Regions from separate parts of the Paucibacter sp. M5-1 genome, predicted to be linked through region 1. Evidence: predicted binding sites of a transcription regulator. Region 1 holds the regulator's gene; each other region holds the start of a gene.
What was found. Region 1 encodes LexA, which represses DNA repair genes until DNA is damaged. Its sites were predicted from a motif close to ACTGTATNNNNATACAGT; they were not measured.
Positions count from the first base shown of each region.

Region 2: a site for LexA is predicted at 3,134-3,151, ahead of recA (recombinase RecA). Genes of this name have one in related genera too.
Region 3: a site for LexA is predicted at 2,053-2,070, ahead of O5M90_RS06835 (DNA polymerase Y family protein). Genes of this name have one in related genera too.
Region 4: a site for LexA is predicted at 2,436-2,453, ahead of imuA (translesion DNA synthesis-associated protein ImuA). Genes of this name have one in related genera too.

Region 1 is NZ_JAPZLM020000001.1:534,748-539,870, reverse strand. It holds gene O5M90_RS02480 (DUF1304 domain-containing protein) at 1-158, opposite strand, end outside; gene O5M90_RS02475 (MarR family winged helix-turn-helix transcriptional regulator) at 226-720, shown strand; gene O5M90_RS02470 (organic hydroperoxide resistance protein) at 735-1,160, shown strand; gene O5M90_RS02465 (asparaginase) at 1,206-2,144, opposite strand; gene lexA (transcriptional repressor LexA) at 2,221-2,931, shown strand; tRNA gene O5M90_RS02455 (tRNA-Asp) at 3,058-3,134, opposite strand; tRNA gene O5M90_RS02450 (tRNA-Glu) at 3,214-3,289, opposite strand; tRNA gene O5M90_RS02445 (tRNA-Ala) at 3,357-3,432, opposite strand; tRNA gene O5M90_RS02440 (tRNA-Asp) at 3,528-3,604, opposite strand; tRNA gene O5M90_RS02435 (tRNA-Glu) at 3,675-3,750, opposite strand; tRNA gene O5M90_RS02430 (tRNA-Ala) at 3,821-3,896, opposite strand; gene gltX (glutamate--tRNA ligase) at 3,990-5,123, opposite strand, start outside.
Region 2 is NZ_JAPZLM020000001.1:3,213,519-3,218,641, reverse strand. It holds gene sucC (ADP-forming succinate--CoA ligase subunit beta) at 1-767, opposite strand, end outside; gene O5M90_RS15025 (DUF2889 domain-containing protein) at 791-1,393, opposite strand; gene recX (recombination regulator RecX) at 1,517-1,999, opposite strand; gene recA (recombinase RecA) at 2,049-3,095, opposite strand; gene O5M90_RS15010 (response regulator) at 3,231-3,902, shown strand; gene O5M90_RS15005 (sensor histidine kinase) at 3,917-5,123, shown strand, end outside.
Region 3 is NZ_JAPZLM020000001.1:1,478,091-1,483,213, forward strand. It holds gene argH (argininosuccinate lyase) at 79-1,488, shown strand; gene O5M90_RS06830 (hemerythrin domain-containing protein) at 1,540-2,022, shown strand; gene O5M90_RS06835 (DNA polymerase Y family protein) at 2,228-3,457, shown strand; gene O5M90_RS06840 (LysR substrate-binding domain-containing protein) at 3,454-4,362, opposite strand; gene O5M90_RS06845 (acyclic terpene utilization AtuA family protein) at 4,433-5,123, shown strand, end outside.
Region 4 is NZ_JAPZLM020000001.1:85,534-90,656, reverse strand. It holds gene O5M90_RS00480 (error-prone DNA polymerase) at 1-211, opposite strand, end outside; gene O5M90_RS00475 (Y-family DNA polymerase) at 224-1,447, opposite strand; gene imuA (translesion DNA synthesis-associated protein ImuA) at 1,512-2,417, opposite strand; gene O5M90_RS00465 (SDR family NAD(P)-dependent oxidoreductase) at 2,718-3,545, shown strand; gene O5M90_RS00460 (carboxymuconolactone decarboxylase family protein) at 3,606-4,100, shown strand; gene O5M90_RS00455 (AraC family transcriptional regulator) at 4,194-5,123, opposite strand, start outside.

The sequences.
Region 1 (5,123 bases):
TGGTTGGCGGCCAGGGTCTTGCTCGCCTCGGCGAACTCGGGTGTCAGTCTGAAGACCTTGCGGCCCAGCGGCTTGGTCCAGAAGAACATCTCCAGCACCAGAAAATACAGATGCAGGGCGGCCACCAGGGCCACCAGCAGGTTCGCCAACATCGTCATCTCGTCCCCCTAGCTTGAATAACCATTTAAGTTGTGTGCAATTTAATTGCGGAATACATTATCACCCATGCCACGCCACAAGACCACCGCAGCACCGAGCCAGGCCGAGCAATGGCTGCAGCTGGACCAGCAGCTGTGCTTTGCGCTGTACGCCAGCTCGCTGGCCATGACCAAGCTCTACAAGCCCCTGCTGGAGCCCATGGGCCTGACCTACCCTCAGTACCTGGTGATGTTGGTGCTTTGGGAGGCGGACGGCATCAGCGTTTCCACCCTGGGCCAGCGCCTCTCGCTGGACTCCGGCACCCTGACGCCCTTGCTCAAACGCCTGGAGGCCGGCGCACTGATCACCCGCCGCCGCGCGCAGGACGACGAGCGCCGCGTCGATATTTTCCTCAGCGATACCGGCCGCGCGCTGAAGGCGCAGGCCCTGAACATTCCGCCTCAGCTCGCCTGCGCCAGCGCCTGCTCGCTGGATGAACTCGTCTCCCTGACCCGGCGCCTGCACGAGCTGCGCAAGCAGCTCTCCAGCGCCGACCTTTCTTCGCCCACCCACCACTCCTGATAGGAAGAAGCACCATGGCACTCGACAAAGTTCTCTACACCGCCACCGCCACCGCCACCGGCGGCCGTGAAGGCAAGGCCTCCTCGTCCGACGGCGCTCTGAGCGTCACGCTGAGCACACCCAAGGAACTGGGCGGCGCCGGCGGCTCGGGCACCAACCCCGAGCAGATGTTCGCCGCCGGTTATTCGGCCTGCTTTATCGGCGCGATGAAGGCCGTCGCCGGCAAGATCAAGATCGCCGTGCCGGCCGATGTGTCCATCACCTCGGAAGTGGGCATCGGCCCGATTCCCGCCGGCTTCGGCATCCAGGTCGCGATGAAGATCAGCCTGCCGGGTCTGGAGCGCAGCCAGGCCGAGGCCCTGGTGGCCGCCGCCCACCAGGTCTGCCCTTACTCGAATGCCACGCGCGGCAATATCGATGTGAGCCTGACCATCGTCTAAGGACCTTGGCCGAGCCAGACAGGGGCTGCGGCCCCTGTTGTCGTTTCAGGCCAGCAATTCAAGCAGGAGCTCGATACGCGCCTTGACCGGGCTCAGCGCGCCGGCGCTGGGCAGGGCCGCAGCCGAGGGCGTGACCGGACCGGCATCGCAGCGGCTGCTGCGCAGGATCCTGACGCCCTGCTGCTGGGCCGTGCGCAAGGCCTGCTCCAGCGACAGCGACAGCGTGCCATTGCCGGTGCCGGCCACCACCAGGCCGTCGACCCCCTGGGCCAGCAAGGCCTGCACGAGCGCGCCGTCGGCGCCGACATGGTTCAGCACGATCTGCACGCGCGGCCAGGCCGCAGCGGGTTTGCCGATACGCGCCAGACCGATGGCGCCCTCCGCAGCCGGCCAGGCACCCAAGGGGCGCAGCACGCCCTCCTCCACGACGGCGATCAGGCCGCCATCGCTGGAAGCAAAGGCATCGACCTTGTAGCTGTGCACCTTGCGGATCTGCTCGGGCCCATGAACAGCGCCCGCAAACACGGTGAGCACCCCCTGCGCACGTTCATCGCTGGCAACGCTGACGGCATCGAGCAGGTTCTGCGGCCCATCGGTCTGCAAGGCCGTGGCCGGTCGCATCGCGGCGGTCAAGACCACCGGCTTGCGCGGCGCCAGCACGCGGTGCAGGAAATAAGCCGTCTCTTCCAAGGTATCGGTGCCATGGGTGATCACAATCCCGGCCACCTCCTCGCGTGCCAGATGGTGGGCCACGCGCTCGGCCAGCCGCTGCCAGGTGGTGAAGTCCATGTCCTTGCTGTCGAGCTGGGCCACTTGCTCGGCCTCCAGCGCCTGCTGCGCCAGCGGCGGCACGGCCGAGACCAGATCGTCCACGCCCAGCTGGGCGGCGGTGTAGCCGACGTTGTCGGACGCCGTGCCGGCCTGGCCGGCAATCGTGCCGCCGGTGCCCAGGATCACGATAAGAGGCTTGTTCTTGCTGACCACGGTCACTTCCTGGATGAATGAACAGTTACTGGATATATACTCAGGCGCATCTTTCCCAGATGTCTGCGAGCCCAGCATGGACGATATCAGCCCCAGTGTTTCCACCGTCAAATTGACGGCACGCCAGCAGCAGATCCTTGACTTGGTGCGCCAGGCCATCGAGCAGACCGGAGCCCCTCCGACCCGCGCCGAGATCGCCAACGAGCTGGGTTTCCGCTCGGCCAATGCGGCCGAGGAGCATCTGCAGGCCTTGGCGCGCAAGGGCGTGATCGAACTGGTCGGCGGCACCTCGCGCGGCATCCGGCTGAAGTCGGACACCTTGAAAGCCATGCATCAGGAGCGCCGCGCCCGTGAGGACTTCCAGTTCTCCCTGCCGATTCCGAATCTGTCGCAACTCACCCTGCCCCTGGTCGGGCGCGTCGCGGCCGGCCATCCCATCCTCGCGCAGGAGCATATCGAGCAGAGCTACACGGTCGAGAGCAGCATGTTCGCGCGCCGACCCGATTTCCTGCTGAAGGTGCGCGGCATGAGCATGAAGGACATCGGCATCATGGACGGCGACCTGCTGGCGGTGCAGAAGGCCAGCGAAGCCAAGAACGGGCAGATCGTCGTCGCACGGCTGGGTGATGAAGTCACCGTCAAGCGTTTCAAACGCAGCCGCAGCGGCGGCATCGAGTTGCTGGCCGAGAACCCTGACTTCGAACCCATCCTGGTCGCGGCCGGCGATGAGAGTTTTGCATTGGAAGGTCTGGCCGTCGGTCTGATTCGCGGGCAAATGGCCTTCTGATACTGCGGGCCTCCTGATACTGCGGCCGCAATCAAGTTTGCAGGGATGATGTCTCTGCAAACATTTGATATGTCTCGGCGCACAAGAAAAAACCCTGGAGGCTTGCGCTTCCAGGGTTTCAAATGTTGGCGGAGTGGACGGGACTCGAACCCGCGACCCCCGGCGTGACAGGCCGGTATTCTAACCAACTGAACTACCACTCCAGATACTCTTGCGAATATCAGATAAGTTCTGTAGTTTCTCGAAGCAAACGCTTCCAAAACTACCAAGCCTTATCAAACTTGGCGTCCCCTAGGGGATTCGAACCCCTGTAGTCACCGTGAAAGGGTGGTGTCCTAGGCCTCTAGACGAAGGGGACTAAACCTTCTATTTACTTCTTCTACTTCGCTGCCCGAGCCGCGCGCCACCGTCACCCTGAAGTGACTTGGTGGAGGTAAGCGGGATCGAACCGCTGACCTCTTGCATGCCATGCAAGCGCTCTCCCAGCTGAGCTATACCCCCAAAATTCCGGGCTACACGCTGCTCAAGCAGTAATTTCTCTCAAAATACAAGCGGCCAACTGAATGGCCGCTTACCGATACGAATCGGGCAAACCTTGGCGGAGTGGACGGGACTCGAACCCGCGACCCCCGGCGTGACAGGCCGGTATTCTAACCAACTGAACTACCACTCCGCAGTGGGATAATTTCACAACTGCTGCAGTATACCTTATATATCGCAGCAATTATCAAGTTTATCAAACTTGGCGTCCCCTAGGGGATTCGAACCCCTGTAGTCACCGTGAAAGGGTGGTGTCCTAGGCCTCTAGACGAAGGGGACTAAACCTTCTGAATTCTACTTCCTCATACTTGAACCGCGCGCCAACCAAATACCCAGAAACCTGAACATTTGGTGGAGGTAAGCGGGATCGAACCGCTGACCTCTTGCATGCCATGCAAGCGCTCTCCCAGCTGAGCTATACCCCCTCAGATCATGCAAGCCGCTTCGATTACTCGTTGCTGCCTGCCGTTCTTTGTGTATCGCGCTGTTCAAGCGAGACATAGAGTATAGAACGATTTTTATGCGCAGCGCAAGCGTTCGACCACATTTTCTTTATCGAACAGTTCCAGCACCGCGTCGACCGACGGAGTTTGTGCACGACCACACACCAGCACCCGCACCGGTATCGCCAGTTGCGGCATCTTCAGGCCATGAGCCGTGATTGTTTCCTTGATCGCGGCCTGGATGCCGGCCTTGTTCCATTCGGTGGCGGCGAGCTTGTCGGCCAGCGCGGCGAGCGCGGGCTTCACCGCGTCGCTGACATGGGTGCCCAGATCCTCGGCGCTGGGCTGCACCGGCGCGAAATACATGGCCAGCCAATCGGCCAGCGCCACCGTGGTCGCGCAGCGATCCTTGAACAGCGCGCACATGGCCGGCAGCCGGCCGAGATCGGCGCTGATGCCGCGCTTGGCCAGTTGCGCCGCGACGAGGGCCGACAGGCGCGTGTCATCGGCCTGCTTGATGTACTGGCTGTTGACCCACTCCAGCTTGGCCGGATCCCATTGCGCCGGGCTCTTGGAGAGGTGCGAACCGTCGAACCAGCTGACGAGCTGTTCGCGCGAGAACAGCTCGTCATCACCGTGGCTCCAGCCTAGGCGCGACAGATAGTTCAGCATCGCCTCGGGCAGATAGCCGTTCTCCTCATAGGCGGTGACGCTGACCGCGCCGCGGCGCTTGCTCAGCTTCTGGCCATCGTCGCCGAGGATCACCGGCACATGGCCGAAGGCCGGCAGCGGCGCGCCCAGCGCGTTGAAGATATTGATCTGCCAGGGCGTGTTGTTGACATGCTCGTCGCCACGGAACACATGGCTGATCTTCATGTCCCAGTCGTCGATGACCACGGCGAAGTTGTAGGTCGGCACACCATCGGTGCGCTGGATGATCAGATCGTCGATCTCGCGGTTGTTGATCGTGATCGGACCCTTGCACAAGTCATCCCAAGTCACATCGCCGCCGATCGGGTTCTTGAAACGCACGACCGGCTTGACGCCCTCGGGAACGGCGGGCAGCACCTTGCCTGCTTCAGGACGCCAGGTGCCGTCGTAGCGGCGCTTCTCGCCGCGCGCTTCCTGGCCAGCCTTCATCGCATCCAGCTCCTGGGGCGTGCAGTAGCAGCGGTAGGCGGTACCGGCGGCGATCATCTGCTCGATCAC
Region 2 (5,123 bases), 2.7 Mb from region 1:
TCCAGCGAGATGTAAGCCAGGTCGAACTTCGAGGCTTCGACTTCGGCCGGGTCCTCTTCATCCAGATCGCGGTAGGCGACGATCTCGGGGTGGCGGAACAGCGCGTTGGCGTCGAAGTTGAACTTGGCGTCCAGCGCGATCAGATTGCCCTTGGAGTCGCAGTTCAGCGGGTTGATCTCCACCAGCGACGCGTCGGTGTCCATATAGCACTTGTAGAGCTTGGCGAACAGGTCGACGGCCTGGTCCACCGAAGCGCCGGTCAGGCCAATGGCTGCGGCGATCTTGCGCGACTGGGCTTCGGTCAGGCCGGTCAGCGGGTCGATCATCTCGGTGATGATCTTCTCGGGCGTGGAGTGAGCCACTTCCTCGATGTCCATGCCACCCTCGCTGGAGGCGATGAAGGCGACCTTCTGCGTGCCGCGGTCGGTGACCAGCGAGACATACAGCTCATTCTTGATGTCGGCGCCGTCTTCAATATAGAGGCGGCGGACTTTCTGGCCTTCCGGACCGGTCTGGTGTGTGATCAGCTGCATGCCGAGAATCTGCTCGGCCAGGCTCTTCACATCGTCCAGCGAGCGGCCTAGCTTGACGCCGCCACCCTTGCCACGGCCACCGGCGTGGATCTGCGCCTTCACGACCCAGACCGGGCCGCCCAGCTTCTGTGCGGCTTCCACCGCTTCTTGCACCGTGAAGGCCGGGATGCCACGCGGCACCGGCACACCGAACTGGCGCAGGATTTCCTTGCCCTGGTACTCGTGAATCTTCATAGGGGTCTCGCTTCTTGGAAAAGTCAGGATGAGGAAGCCGCAGGCAGCGTGGCGGCGCCGGCAGCAGAGGCTGCCTGGCCGTCGCGATACCAGCGAGGGTAATGGGTGCGCACGACCGCGCCGTCGCGGCGCAAGGCATGGCATTTGTCGAGCTGGAAGGGCGGCTGGCCCGAGCCATCGCCTTCGCGGGTGTCGATCACGAGGCCGGCAAAGGCCTGGATCACCGCAGTTGGCAGGATCTGGCACAGCTCGGTCAGATGGGTGCAGCCCCGGGTGCCGGCCAGGCGTTCCTTGACGCCGAGCCGGAATCCTTTCAACAGATTCAGGCCGACCAGGCGCGCATAGGCATCGTCATGCTGGTCGCAGGCGCCGGGATAGGGCATCCAGCGCGTCTGCGAGCCGGCCTCGTGGATCGTCAACTCGGTGTCGACGACCAGCTGCAGAAGCATGTCATGGATGGGCTCGCCGGCATGGCGGGTGCCGCCGGCCATCGGGACATCGCGTGTCTTGGTGTCGCTCAGCGTGGCCTCGACCTCGTAGAGCCCGTCGTCGCGCGCATAGACCTGCACATCGAGAGCTCGACGGTGCAGCAGACGGCGCGCAGTGGAGGGGTTGAGCAAGGACATGGGGCGCTGGACAAACACGGACGCACAAAAACAGGCCCGCAGGCCCTTATTGTGGCTGCGAGCAGGCTTTGCACAGTCCGGCAATGTAGCATGCTGCGCCGCCGCAAGCCTGTCGCGAAGCTGTCAGCCGGTCTGTGACGCACGCAAAACCCGGCGCACGACGTCGGCTGAAAAGCCCCGCGCCAGCAGAAAACGAGTCTGCTTGGCCCGGCCGTTGGCGTCCTCGGCCGGGCTGCCGAACTTGCGCTGCCAGATCGCCTGCGCGCGCTCGAATTCACTGTCCTTCAGCCATGCCTGGCTGTCGGCGCTCAGGCTCAGCCCGTGCTGGGCCAACTCCTGCTGGATGCGCAGATGGCCGTAGCGCTGGGCGCGGGCATGGATGCGCGACTCGACGAAACGTTCCTCGCTGAGATAGCCCTGGGCCTGAAGCCAGACCAGCAATTCGTCGACCTCGGTCTCGATCTCTGCCGCTTCTACAGCCTCGGCGCCGGCCGCGTCGCGCTGCGCCCGCGCGATGCGCAGCAGCTTGCGGCGCAACTCGCTGCGGCTGTGCTCACGCTGCGCCAGCAACGTGATGGCCCGCATCTTCAGGGACAGGGGCTTCATGGCAAGCCGGCGTCAGGTGCCCAACTCGGCACAGCCCGACGAAGAAGCATCAAGCCTTGTCAGCCGGCCCGTCCACCGTCAGCAGCGGCACGCCCAGCGATTCGCGCACCTTGTTCTCGATCTCGCGGCCGATATCGGGGTTCTCGCGCAGGAACTCGCGCGCATTGTCCTTGCCCTGGCCGATCTTCTCGCCGTTGTAGGCATACCAGGCGCCGGCCTTGTCGACCACCTTGGCGACCACGCCCATGTCGATGATCTCGCCCTCGCGGCTGATGCCCTCGCCATAGAGAATGTCGAACTCGGCAGTCTTGAACGGCGGTGCCACCTTGTTCTTGACAACCTTGACCTTGGTTTCGGAGCCGATCACTTCCTCGCCCTTCTTGATCGAGCCGATGCGGCGGATGTCCAGGCGCACCGAGGCATAGAACTTCAGGGCATTGCCGCCGGTGGTGGTCTCGGGGCTGCCGAACATCACGCCGATCTTCATGCGGATCTGGTTGATGAAGATGACCATGCAGTTGGTCTTCTTGATCGTCGCGGTCAGCTTGCGCAGCGCCTGACTCATTAGCCGGGCTTGCAGGCCGGGCAGCGAATCGCCCATCTCGCCCTCCAGCTCGGCCTTGGGCGTCAGCGCGGCGACCGAGTCGACCACGATCAGGTCCACCGAACCGGAGCGCACCAGCGCATCGACGATTTCCAGCGCCTGCTCACCGGTGTCCGGCTGGCTGATCAGCAGTTCCTGCAGATTGACGCCCAGCTTCTGTGCGTACTGGATGTCCAGCGCGTGCTCGGCGTCGATGAAGGCGCAGACGCCGCTGAGCTTTTGCATCTCGGCGATCACCTGAAGGGTCAGCGTCGTTTTGCCCGAGGATTCCGGGCCATAGATCTCGACCACCCGGCCGCGCGGCAGGCCACCGACGCCCAGCGCGATGTCCAGGCCCAGCGAGCCGGTCGACACCACCTGGATGTCCTCGATCACCTCGCCCTCGCCCAGGCGCATGATGGAGCCCTTGCCGAACTGCTTCTCGATCTGGGACAGGGCGGCTTGCAGGGCCTTGGCTTTTTCGGTGTTGATGGCTTTGACGGGGGCGTCCATGTTTTTCTCCTGTTGAGGCTGCGCGCATTATGGCGCAATCTGTATATTCGTACAGTAGTTTAGGGGCTGGCTGCTGACATGCAATGTCAGCAGGCCGGGCGTCCCTAGAATGCTCGTAAAGACTGGGGACAAAGCATGCGCATCCTGATTGCGGAAGACGACCAAGTGCTGGCCGATGGTTTGCTGCGCTCCTTGCGCGCCTCCGGCTATGCGGTGGACCAGGTCGGCTCGGGCACCGAGGCCGATGCGGCGCTGGCCTCGCACGAGTTCGATCTGGTGATTCTGGATCTGGGCCTGCCCAAGCTGCATGGGCTGGAGGTGCTGCGCAAGCTGCGCGGGCGCGGCGCATCGATGCCGGTGCTGATACTGACGGCGGCCGACAGTGTCGAGCAGCGCGTCAAGGGCCTGGATCTGGGCGCCGACGATTACATGGCCAAGCCCTTCTCGCTGCAGGAGCTGGAGGCTCGGGTGCGGGCACTGACACGGCGCGGCCTGGGCACCGCCTCCAGCATCATCAAGCATGGGCCGCTGAGCTTCGACGCGACCGGCCGGGTTGCCTATATCAATGAGCAGATGATCGAGCTGTCGGCGCGCGAGCTGAGCCTGCTGGAGGTGCTGCTGCAGCGCGCCGGCCGCCTTGTCAGCAAGGATCAGTTGGTCGAGCGCCTGTGCGAATGGGGCGAGGAGGTCAGCAATAACGCGATCGAGGTCTATATCCACCGGCTGCGCAAGAAGATCGAGCAGGGGCCGATACGCATCGCCACGGTGCGCGGCCTGGGCTACTGTCTCGAAAAAATTCCAGGCTGAGCCTGCACCGCTGAATGGCCGGAGACACCGAACAACGCTCGCTGTTCGGCGAGATCCTCGATTGGATGCTCGCCCCGCTGCTGGTGATCTGGCCCATCAGCGTGGCGCTGACCTGGCTGGTGGCGCAGGGCATTGCCAACCGGCCTTACGACCGCGAGCTCGGCGAGATGGCGCGCAATCTGGGCCTGCAGGCGGCCTCGGAGACGCCGCGCGCCGGCAGCAGCGCGCGCTCCCGCTACGCGCTGTCGCCGGAGGCTGCCGCGCTGCTGCGGGCCGACGAGGCCGACACGGTCTACTACCAGGTGCTGGGTCTGCGCGGCGAGTTCCTCAGCGGCGACCGCCAGCTGCCGGTGCCGGCCGCCGACGATCCCATCGTGCCTTGGGAGCTGCATTTTCGCGATGACGAGGTCGGCAGCGACACGGTGCGGGTCGCCTATCTATGGGTGGCGCCCGAGGGCCAGGCCGGCTCGACCCAGACCATGCTGGTCCAGGTGGCCGAGACCCTGGGCAAGCGGGCGCGCCTGACCAACGAGATCATCAAGGGCGTGATACTGCCGCAGTTCGTGATACTGCCGCTGGCGGTGCTGCTGGTGTGGCTGGCGCTGGCGCGCGGCATCGCACCGCTGAACGATCTGCAGCGCCGTATCCGCTCGCGCGAGAGTTCGGACCTGAGCCCGATCGACGAACGCCGCATCCCCGACGAGGTCGCGCCGCTGGTGCGCGCGATCAATGATTTGCTGGGCCGGCTCGACCAGTCGATCAGCGCGCAGAAGCACTTCCTGGCCGATGCCGCCCATCAGCTGAAGACACCGCTGGCCGGCCTGCGCACCCAGGCTGAGTTCGCGCAGCGCGAGATCGACGAGGGTCGCAGCGAGCCGGCCGAGCTGCGCCGCTCGCTGCAGCAGATCGCCCTGTCCAGCCAGCGCGCCGCCCATATGGTCAACCAGCTGCTCGCGATGGCCCGCGCCGAGGACAAGGAGCATGCGGCGCGGCGCAGCGAGGTCAATCTGTCCGAGCTGGCGATGGAGACGGTGCGCGACTTCGTGCCGCGCGCGATGGACAAGCGCATCGACCTCGGCTTCGAGGGGCCGGACGATGAGCACAGCGCGCTGCGCATCAACGGCCATCCGCTGCTGATCCGCGAGCTGATCCGCAATCTGGTCGACAACGCCCTGCTCTACACGCCGCCGCATGGCACGGTGACGGTGCGCGTCGTCGAAG
Region 3 (5,123 bases), 940 kb from region 1:
TCGATAGAATCGCGTTTTCCCTATTTTGCTCCAGGCCGATCTCGCGTCGATGCGGGCCGGCCCTGCCGCCATCCCACCATGTCCCAGCCCGCAGACAACCAACTCGCCAACAAAGCCCAAGCCTGGTCCGCCCTGTTCTCCGAGCCGATGAGCGAGCTGGTCAAGCGCTACACCGCCAGCGTGTTCTTTGACAAGCGCCTGTGGGCTGCCGACATCCAGGGCAGCCTGGCCCACGCCGAGATGCTGAAAGCCCAGGGCATCTTGTCGGCCGAGGACCACGGCGCGATCGAGCGGGGCATGGCCCAGATCCGCGGTGAGATCGAGGCCGGCAGCTTCGAGTGGAAACTGGACCTCGAGGATGTGCATCTGAATATCGAGGCCCGCCTGACCGAGCTGGTGGGCATTCCGGCCAAGCGCCTGCACACCGGGCGCAGCCGCAATGACCAGGTCGCCACCGATGTGCGGCTGTGGCTGCGCGGCGAGATCGACGAGCTGAACGCGCTGCTGAGCGCGCTGCAGCTGGCCTTGGTCGAGGTGGCCGAGAAGAATGCAGAGGTCATCCTGCCCGGCTTCACCCATCTGCAGGTGGCCCAGCCGGTGGCCTTCGGCCATCATCTGCTGGCCTACGTCGAGATGTTCGCCCGCGATGCCGAGCGCCTGGCCGACACGCGCCGCCGCGTCAACCGCCTGCCGCTGGGCGCGGCCGCGCTGGCCGGCACCAGCTACCCGCTGGATCGCCAGCGCGTGGCCAAGACCCTGGGCATGGAAGAGGTCTGCCAAAACAGCCTGGACGCCGTCTCGGATCGCGACTTCGCGATCGAGTTCACGGCCGCCGCCTCCCTGATCATGGTGCACATCTCGCGCCTGTCGGAGGAGCTGATCCTGTGGATGAGTCAGAGCTTCGGTTTCATCGACCTGGCCGACCGCTTCTGCACCGGCTCGTCCATCATGCCGCAGAAGAAGAACCCCGATGTGCCAGAACTGGCGCGCGGCAAGACCGGCCGCGTGGTCGGTCATCTGATGGGCCTGATCACCTTGATGAAGGGCCAGCCCCTGGCCTACAACAAGGACAATCAGGAGGACAAGGAGCCGCTGTTCGACACCGTCGACACGCTCAAGGACACCTTGCGCATCTTTGCCGAGATGGCCGGCGGCATCACGGTCAAGCCCGAGGCGATGGAGCGCGCCGCGCTGAAGGGCTATGCCACCGCGACCGATCTGGCCGACTACCTGGTCAAGAAGGGCCTGGCCTTCCGCGACGCGCACGAGATCGTCGCCCATGCGGTCAAGACGGCCATCGGCATGGGGGTCGATCTGTCGGCGCTGCCGCTGGCCGAGCTGCAGAAGTTCGATGCCCGCATAGCCTCCGATGTGTTCGAGGTGCTGTCGCTGCGCGGCTCGCTGAACGCCCGCAACATCCTCGGCGGCACCGCGCCGGCCCAGGTGCGCGCCCAGGTGGCGCGGCATCGCGCCCGGCTCGGCGCCTGATCTTGAGCCAGCGCAAGTCCGACCCGACAGGGTCGGGCTAGGCTGGCGGCCATGAACAGTCTGACTTGGAGCGACGACCTCGCTCTCGACCACCCCCAGCTGGATCGAACCCATCAGGAGTTCGTCGAACTGCTGAACGCGCTGGCCGCCCTGCTTGCCCAGGGGGCTGCCGATCCCCTGCCCCTGTATGCCCAGCTGCTGGCCCATACCGAGGCCCACTTCGCGATGGAAGAGGGCTGGATGGCAGCCACCGGCTTCGCGCCCGACAACTGCCATGCCCGCCAGCACGCGATGGTGCTGGACCTGATGCGCCAGGTGCAGATCCATGCCCATGCGCAGCAAGACCTGGAACCGCTGCGTCGGCTGCTGCCGGAGCTGATCGGCTGGTTTCCCGCACATGCCGAGATGATGGATGCGGCCCTGGTCTATCACATGGGCCAGCTGGGCTTCGACACCGGCACCGGCCGGATGAGTCGACCGCCGCTCCAGTCCACCCCGGCCATCAGCTCTTGCGGCAACAACAGCTGCGCGTAGACGCTTGGCAAGCCGGGCCTGGCTTCGTATACTGTATGCATCAACAGTATTCGAGGGGTCCATCATGCGTTCCTGCTATCGCCAGACCTACAGCCCGGCTCCCGTGCTGCGTGTTCCTCGCTGGCTGCGCAGCCTCTGGGTCTGGTTGTGAGCCGCGCCTGCTGCTGACTTCGCGTTGTCAGCAGGGCCGCCTGACAATCGCCGCATGGCCCGCCCACCGGATTCCGCTGCCCTCCCCGACCGCCTGATCGCGCATCTGGACATGGATGCCTTCTACGCGTCGGTGGAGCTGCTGCGCTATCCCGAGCTGAAGGGCCAGGCCGTCGTGATCGGAGGCCGCCGTGCCCATGAGCCCAAGACCTTGGCCGACGGCACCCGCCGCTACGCCCGGCTGCGCGACTACACCGGACGCGGCGTCGTCACCACCTCGACCTATGCGGCGCGCGATCTGGGTGTGTTCTCCGCGATGGGCCTGATGAAGGCAGCACTGCGCGCGCCCGACGCCATCCTGCTGCCCACCGACTTCGACGCCTATCGCAAGTACTCCCGCCTGTTCAAGGCGGCCGTGGCCGAGATAGCACCGGTGATCGAGGATCGCGGCATCGACGAGATCTATATCGACCTCAGCGAGGTCGCCGGCATCCGCGAGCCGGTCGGGCACGACCCGCTGGGCGGCGTGCGCGCGGTGGCGCGCGATATCAAGAACTCGGTGCAGCGGGCCACCGGCCTGAGCTGCTCGATCGGCATCACCCCCAACAAGCTGCTGTCCAAGATCGCCTCGGAGCTGGACAAGCCCGACGGGCTGACGATCCTGCTGGCCAGCGAGATCCCGACCCGCATCTGGCCGCTGGCGGCGCGCAAGATCAACGGCATCGGCCCGAAGGCCGCCGCCAAGCTCGCCACCCTGGGCCTGGAGACCGTCGGCCAGATCGCCGCCGCCGATCCGGCGATGCTGATCAGCCAGTTCGGCACGAGCTACGGCAGCTGGCTGCACGAGGCCGCCCACGGCCGCGACCAGAGGCCGGTGGTGACCCACAGCGAACCGGTCTCGATCAGCCGCGAGACCACTTTCGAGCGCGATCTGCATGCGGTGCATGACCGCGCCGAACTGTCCGCCATCTTCAGCCGGCTGTGCGAACAGCTGGCCCGTGATCTGGAACGCAAGGGCTACCAGGGCCGGACGGTAGGCATCAAGCTGCGCTTCGAGGGTTTTGTCACCGTGACCCGCGACCTGACCCTGGATGCGCCGATCGCCGACTTCGCAGCGCTTCGTCATGCGGCCGGCAGCTGTCTGAAACGGGTCGATCTGAGCCGGCGGCTGCGGCTGCTGGGCGTTCGGATCGGCGGCTTGTCGCGACCTGGCGACGCCCAGGCGGTACCCAGGCCGCTTCGAAAGGCCGCCGCGCCCCGGCTGGAAAGCCAGGATCTGTTCTAAGGCCGGCGTCGCAACAGCAGCTCGTACAAGGCCCGGGCCGCCGTGCTCAGCTCCCGGTCACGCCGCCGCACCAGAAACAGCTGCCGGTCCGCCAGCCCTCGCCAGCGCAGCTCACGGGTGGCAAGTTCCGGCTGCCTGAAATGAAACAGGCTGAAGGCCGGCACCACCGACAGGCCCAGCCCGGCGCGCACCATGCCCATCACGGTGGCCAGCTGCTCCACCTCCATCAGGGTCTGCAGCTGCAAGGGATGGACGGCCGCGTCCAGCAGCTGGCGCACGCTGCTGTGGCGGGCCAGGTGGATGAAGGGAAAGGGCAGCAGATCGCGCGGCTTCAGGCTGGGCCGCGCCAGCAGCTCGTGGCCCAGCGGACAGACCAGGTGGAAGCGGTCGCTGGCAAACGGCTCGGCGCGCAGCTCGAGCGTATCCGCCCGCACCGCGGCGATCGCGAAATCGGCCTGGCCCTCGCGCACCCGCTGCAGACAGGGCTCGCTGAGCACATCGGCCACCTGCAGCGCGATGCCCGGGTGGGCGGCGCGGAACTCGCTGAGCAGGCCCGGCAACCAGCCCGCCGCCAGCGAGGGCAGCAAGGCCAGCGAGACCTGGCCGCGGCGCAGCTGGGCATGGTCGCGCACCTCGGCCAGGGCCTGACCCAGTTGGGCCAGCAGCGGCGCAGCGCTGCGCTCGAACACCTGACCCTCCACCGTCAACGCGACATGGCGGGTGCTGCGCTCGAACAGGCGTGCGCCGACCGCCGTCTCGAGGCCCTGGATCAGCGCGCTGAAGGCCGGCTGCGACAGATGGCAGTGCACGGCGGCCTGGGTGAAGCTGCGCAGCCGCGCCAGCGCAACAAAAGCCTGCAGCTGGCGGCTGGAGATGCTGGCCGAGAAAGCGCGATCGTCATTCATCTGAATTTCAGAATAACCGATCTGAACAATCGAATTCACAGCTCAGACGTCCGAGCCTAGAGTCGCTGCCATGGATGCGATAAGACCTGCTGTGTTGCGTGTCGCCTCGGCCGCCGGCTTTTCCGGCGACCGCAGCGATGCCGCCCTGCCTCTGGTGCGCGAGCTGCAAGCCTGCGGCGGGCCGGGCGTGCTGATCTTCGAGACCCTGGCCGAGCGCACGCTGGCGCTGGCCCAGCTGGCGCGCCGCGCCGACCCCGAGGGCGGTTATGAGCCGATGCTCGACGAACTGCTGCGCCCGGTGCTGGCCGACTGCCTGGCCAGCGGCATCGCCATCGTCAGCAATTTCGGCGCCGCCAATCCGCGCGGCGCGGCACGGCGCATCCGCGCGCTGGCCGCCGAGCTGGGCCTGGCGCCGCCGCGCATCGCCATCGTGCTCGGTGATGACCTGAGCGGCCCGGCCCAGCGCGCCCTGCTCGAAAAGGCGTTGGGCGAGGCCGACAGCTCGGCCTGGGTCTCGGCCAATGCCTACCAGGGCGCGGCACCGATCGCCGAGGCGCTGCGCTCCGGCGCGCAGATCGTCGTCTGCGGCCGGGTCGCCGACCCGGCGCTGGTGCTGGGTCCGGCGATGGCCCACTTCGGCTGGGCAGCGGACGACTGGGACCGGCTGGCGCGCGGCACGATGGCCGGCCATCTGCTGGAATGCGGTGCCCAGGTCAGCGGCGGCTACTACGCCGACCCCGGCTACAAGGATGTGCCGGGTC
Region 4 (5,123 bases), 450 kb from region 1:
ACTGGCTGCCCACCAGCAGCTTGATGCCGTGCTCCTTGGCGGCCACATGAGCACGCACCATGCCGGCCAGGCTGCACTCGTCGGTCAGGGCAATCGCGGAGTAGCCCAGCTGCTTGGCGCGCTCGATCAGCTCATGGGGCCAGCTGGCGCCCTTGAGGAAGCTGAAGTTACTGACGCAACGCAGCTCGGCGTAATGAGGAAGGCTGGCCATGGTCCGCCCGCGTCACGCGAACACCCCGTGCAGATACCAGGCGACCTCGCCATCATCGAGCCGCTGCTGAAACACGCTGAGCACGCCGGCGGTCTCGTTGGCACAGACCCAGTAGTCGCGCACCACATTGCGGGTGACGGCCTGATCGGGCACCCGGTCCCACCAACCACCCTCGACGCTGTCGGGGCCGACCAGCATGATCAGCGGGCCCTGGTAGTGCGGACGGTGGTCGCGCACGGCCAGCTTGAGCGGCTCCTCCAGAAGAAATGTCGGTTCGGGCAGCTCGGCCAGAGCCTGCGGCTTGCGCAGGCGCCGCTTGCTGGCCGCCTGCCAGCGGGTCATCCACTCGGGCCGGTGGTCGTCACCCAGCGTGGGTTGCAGCACCTTATCAGGCCCGATGCGCGCCGCAATGCGCTCCAGCACCAGATACAGCGACTCACCGCCGCGCACCGTCTCGGGCAAGAGTGATGCGGTCTCCTCCTGGAGGGCCTGCACATCCAGCACCTCCAGACGCAGCTCGCCGACCGGCGCCAGCAACTGGGTCTTGGCCAGGTGTTCGGCCAGCAGGCGCACGAAGTGCTCCAGGTCGCGGATCGGTTCGGCCGTACGGATGGTCAGCGCGCCGCCATCGCCGGCATCCTTGGCCCGCATCGAGTCGTGCACCCAATGCAGTGTGAAGCCGGTCGCTCCCGCATGCCGAGCTGCCAGCCAGCCGCACATCTGCATCAGCAAGGGCCGGGCACTCATCAGCAGGGCCGGCGCGTGGTCCTCGCGGCAGGCCAGTTCCATCCGGGCGGCGAACTTCTCGGGCAGCACGCACCAGCGGTGCGCGTCGGGCCGCAGGCCATAGGCCTGGTCCACCGCCGCCAGCAGCGCCGCATCAAAGCGCCGGCTGATGCCGCCACGCGGCAAGGCGCGCAGCTGACCCAAGGTGTTGATGCCGGCTCGGGTCAGGGTCTCGTGATGCACGGCGGCCGCCGTCAGGCAGACCAGGGGCAAGCTGTCCAGCACCGGCTGCAGCAGTCGATCCCCGAGGTCAGTCACACCGGCGCGTGCCATCGCCAGTGCAGCCATGGCTGTCGGTGCCCAGGCGATCGAGATCACGCCCAGGTCAGGTGCCTCATCACCAATCCGCTCCTTCAGGGCCTTCATGCCTTTGAAAAGGCGCAGGCTGGCTTCGACCTCCATCACGATGGCGCAGTCCTCCATCACCGCCACGCGGGGTGTGAACTGCAAGCACCAGACCGCCAGGCCGGCGAGCGCATCGTTGCGAGCAGGCGCCCCAGCACCGCCAAGCGCCTCAGACGGCGCGTTCGGCGTGGTCCGGGATGCTGGCGACGCCCTGGGCAAGGGGGCTGGCTGCGAGGCTGGCGGGGATGTTGTCAGAGAGGTTGGATCGAGGATCAGGGCTGCCCACAGCATGTTGAGGCACTTCCTTGGAGGGGATGAGTTGACTGGGCTGCATCACCCGGGGGGTGAGGACATGGACCAGCCCACCGGGGATGGAAGGGAGCATCAGGGTGCCGTCATGGGCCGGGCCTTTGCGCTTGACGATGCGGACCTTCAAGCGCCAGTCGAGGTCCGGGGAGGCCAGCAGGCGTAGCGGTGCCGGCGATGGGTCATGCTGGGCCACGATGGGCCGGCACACGAAGACCGGGCCATCGCAGGACTGGGCCAGGACCTGAAGCCGCCGCAGCTGCTCCGGCCGGGCCTGGGGCAGCCAGGTCAGGATGGCGCCCGCGGCATTGGCCTTGATCAGCTGCTCGGTGCACCACAGGCGCTCCGAGGGCGCCTGTGCCTGGATCCAGACCAGATCGGACTCCTCGATGCCCAGATGACGCAAGCCTGGCAGGTGCGGCCGCTTGGGTGGGCCGATCACGACCACGGCGGCACCGCCGGCCACTATGGATCGCAGACAGGGGCCAATCAGCCGCCACTCCAGCAGCGAGGGCTGGGCCTGCAGGACCTCGGTCAGGCCACCACAGGGCCAGCCGCCGCCCGGCAGCTCGGCATCCAGCGCGGCGAAGCCGGTGCTGAGGACCTTGTTGACACCCTGCCCCAGCGCATCGCCCCGCCACACCGACTCGGCTACATCCGCAGGCAGGCCCCGCGCCAGTGAAGGCGCGGTGTTCTGGATCGGCGGTGGCAGACTGGGCGGCGCGCACGGCAGGGACGGCGCGTCCTCCCAGAGCGGATGGGATGACATGGATTGCGGCTGAAAGTAACTGTATGGATATACAGTACATGAGCCCGCCCACGAAGTCCAGCGTGATCGCAAAGGCCCGGCGGTCTGGTGTGATGCTTTGCCCAAATGACGGCGAGCTCTAGGATGGACGCCTGTTTGCCAGGGATCCTGCATGTGCTGTTTCGCTCTTGCGAATTCCCACGCGATCAAGCCGAATGGGCAAGAGTTCTGCAGAATTTGGCACGCCCGAATTGCCTTGCTTCCATACGATGAATCCGTATTCAAACCGCGTGTGAAGCACGCATTCGTAAGGAAGGTCTCATGAGCAAGATCTGGATCATCACCGGCGCTAATCGTGGCATCGGTGCCCAAGTTGCCAAGGCCGCATTGGCAGCCGGCGACAAAGTGGTCGCGACAGGCCGCAATGTGGAGCAGCTGAACGCGGTCTATGCGTCCTACGCAGAGCAGGTGCTGAACCTTACTCTGGACATCAGTCGCGAACAGGATGCTGTAGCGGCGGTCGAATTGGCGCTCGCGCGCTTCGGTCGCATCGACGTACTGGTCAACAATGCTGGTTATGGTCAGTTGGGCCTGTTCGAGGAGGTTGGCAGCGACGACGTCGAACGCCAGTTCCAGACCAATGTATTTGGCCTGATGCACGCCACGCGTGCGGTCCTGCCAGCGATGCGAAAGCAGCGAAGCGGCCACATCCTGAATCTGGCCTCGATCGGCGGCTTCATGGGCTTCGACAACGCGTCGATTTACTGCGCGACCAAGTTCGCCGTTGTCGGCTTCTCAGAGTCGCTCGCACTGGAAGTGGCGCCCTTCGGCATCAATGTCACGGTGGTCGAGCCGGGCTTCTTCCGCACCGACTTTCTGGACCGGAGTTCGGTGCGCTATGGCAGCAAGGAGATTGCCGATTACTCCGCCACCTCTCGCTCGACCTACGACGGCTACAACCATCAGCAACCTGGTGACCCGGTCAAGCTGGGGCGTGTGCTGGTCGAGCTGGCTGCGATGACCGAACCACCACTTCACTTCGTGGCCGGCTCGGATGCGGTGAGCTTTGCGATGAGCGCCTTCGAGCGTCGTCGCAGCGAGGTCGAGATGCATGCAGCGCTGTCGGTCACAACCGATGGGAACTTCTGAGCACCGCCCCCACATCCAGGGTCGACTGACCGCCGGCCTTAACCCCTTCTGGAGAACACCATGTATTTTCGACACCTATCTCTTTCGATCCCCCGTGCCTTGCTGTCCCTGATGCTGGCTGGCGCCGGCACTTTCGCCGCAGCCAGCGGCGACACCCAAGCACCGGATCCGCGTATCGCCAGGGGCGAAGCCGTGCTGACCGCCTTGAACAATGGCAAGACGCAGCCCGTGTTCGAAGCGATGCGCCGCGACTTTCCGTTCTTGGCCGACGCAACAGCGGGCTATGCGCTGGGAGATGTCTGGGGCCGCCAGGGGCTCGACGTTCGCACCCGACAACTCGCGGCCATGGCCGCCTTCGGTGCGCTGGGCTTGCGTCCCTTCTTCAAGGTCCACGCAGGGTATGCGCTCAACGCCGGCGTATCGCCGGAAGAGCTCAAGGAAATCGTCTACCTGATCACCGTGCCGGCCGGATTTCCGCGCGCTATTGAAGCGTCACAGACCTTGCATGAGCTCTTCGTTGAACGTGGGATCGTGGTGAAGCCCGTCGGAAGGTAAAGCGCGATTGCGACAGCCCGCATTCGGTCCAGAGCTGTACGGGCTGCCCGTCTTGATCAGCAGGGCTGGTGGCGCTCAACAGGTCGTGTCTGGCTAAGTGATGCGGGGCTCTGTGCCACCTTCGCGCAGTCGCTGGGCGTCACGGGAGGGCGGCACGCCAAAGAGCCTGCTGTATTCACGACTGAACTGTGAGGCGCTCTCATAACCGACGGCATAGCCTGCCTTGGCGACCTCGAAGCCATCGGCCAACAGCAGCCTGCGGGCTTCCTGCAGACGAAGTTGCTTCTGATACTGCAACGGGCTCATTGCGGTGATAGCCCGGAAGTGGTGATGCAGCGATGAGGGGCTCATGTGAGCGTCACGAGCCAAATCGTCAATGCGCAGCGGTTGTTCAAAGTTGGCCTTCAGCCAGGCGATAGCGCGCGCGATGCGGTTGGCATGGCTGTCGGTACGGGATGCCTGGGCCAGCCGTTCTCCCTGTTCGCTGCGCAGCAGTCGATAGACAAGCTCCTGCAGTGCCAATGGCGCCAAGGTTGCCGCGTCATGGGGACTATCCAGCAGGCGCATCAGGCGAATCGCTGCATCCAGCATGCCCTCGTTGACGCGACTGAGGTAGAGGCCCCGACATGTTGCCGCGCGCGCTGAGGCCACTGACTGCAACTTGAGCACCATCTCCGAGATCTCGGCTGGGTCAAGGTCGAGCCTGAAGCATAGATACGGCGTATCCCTTGAAGCATGCGTGACTTGAGCGCTGATTGGCAGGTCCGTCGTAAAGACCAGAAACCTCGAGGCGTCGTAGCTGTAGACCTCATCACGCAAGAGCACGCGTTTGGCCCCCTGGGCAATGATGCAGACCGCCGGTTGGTGCAGGGCATGCACAAGCTCGTCGCTAGGTGCCGAGAAGCGAATCGCTGAGAGTCTCGAAATCGCAGTCGGATTGATGCCATCTTCGGGCGCATGACGTTGCAACAGCCTCGCAAGTTCCCCGACGCGGTGAGCAACATCGCCGCTGCCCGTCTGAGG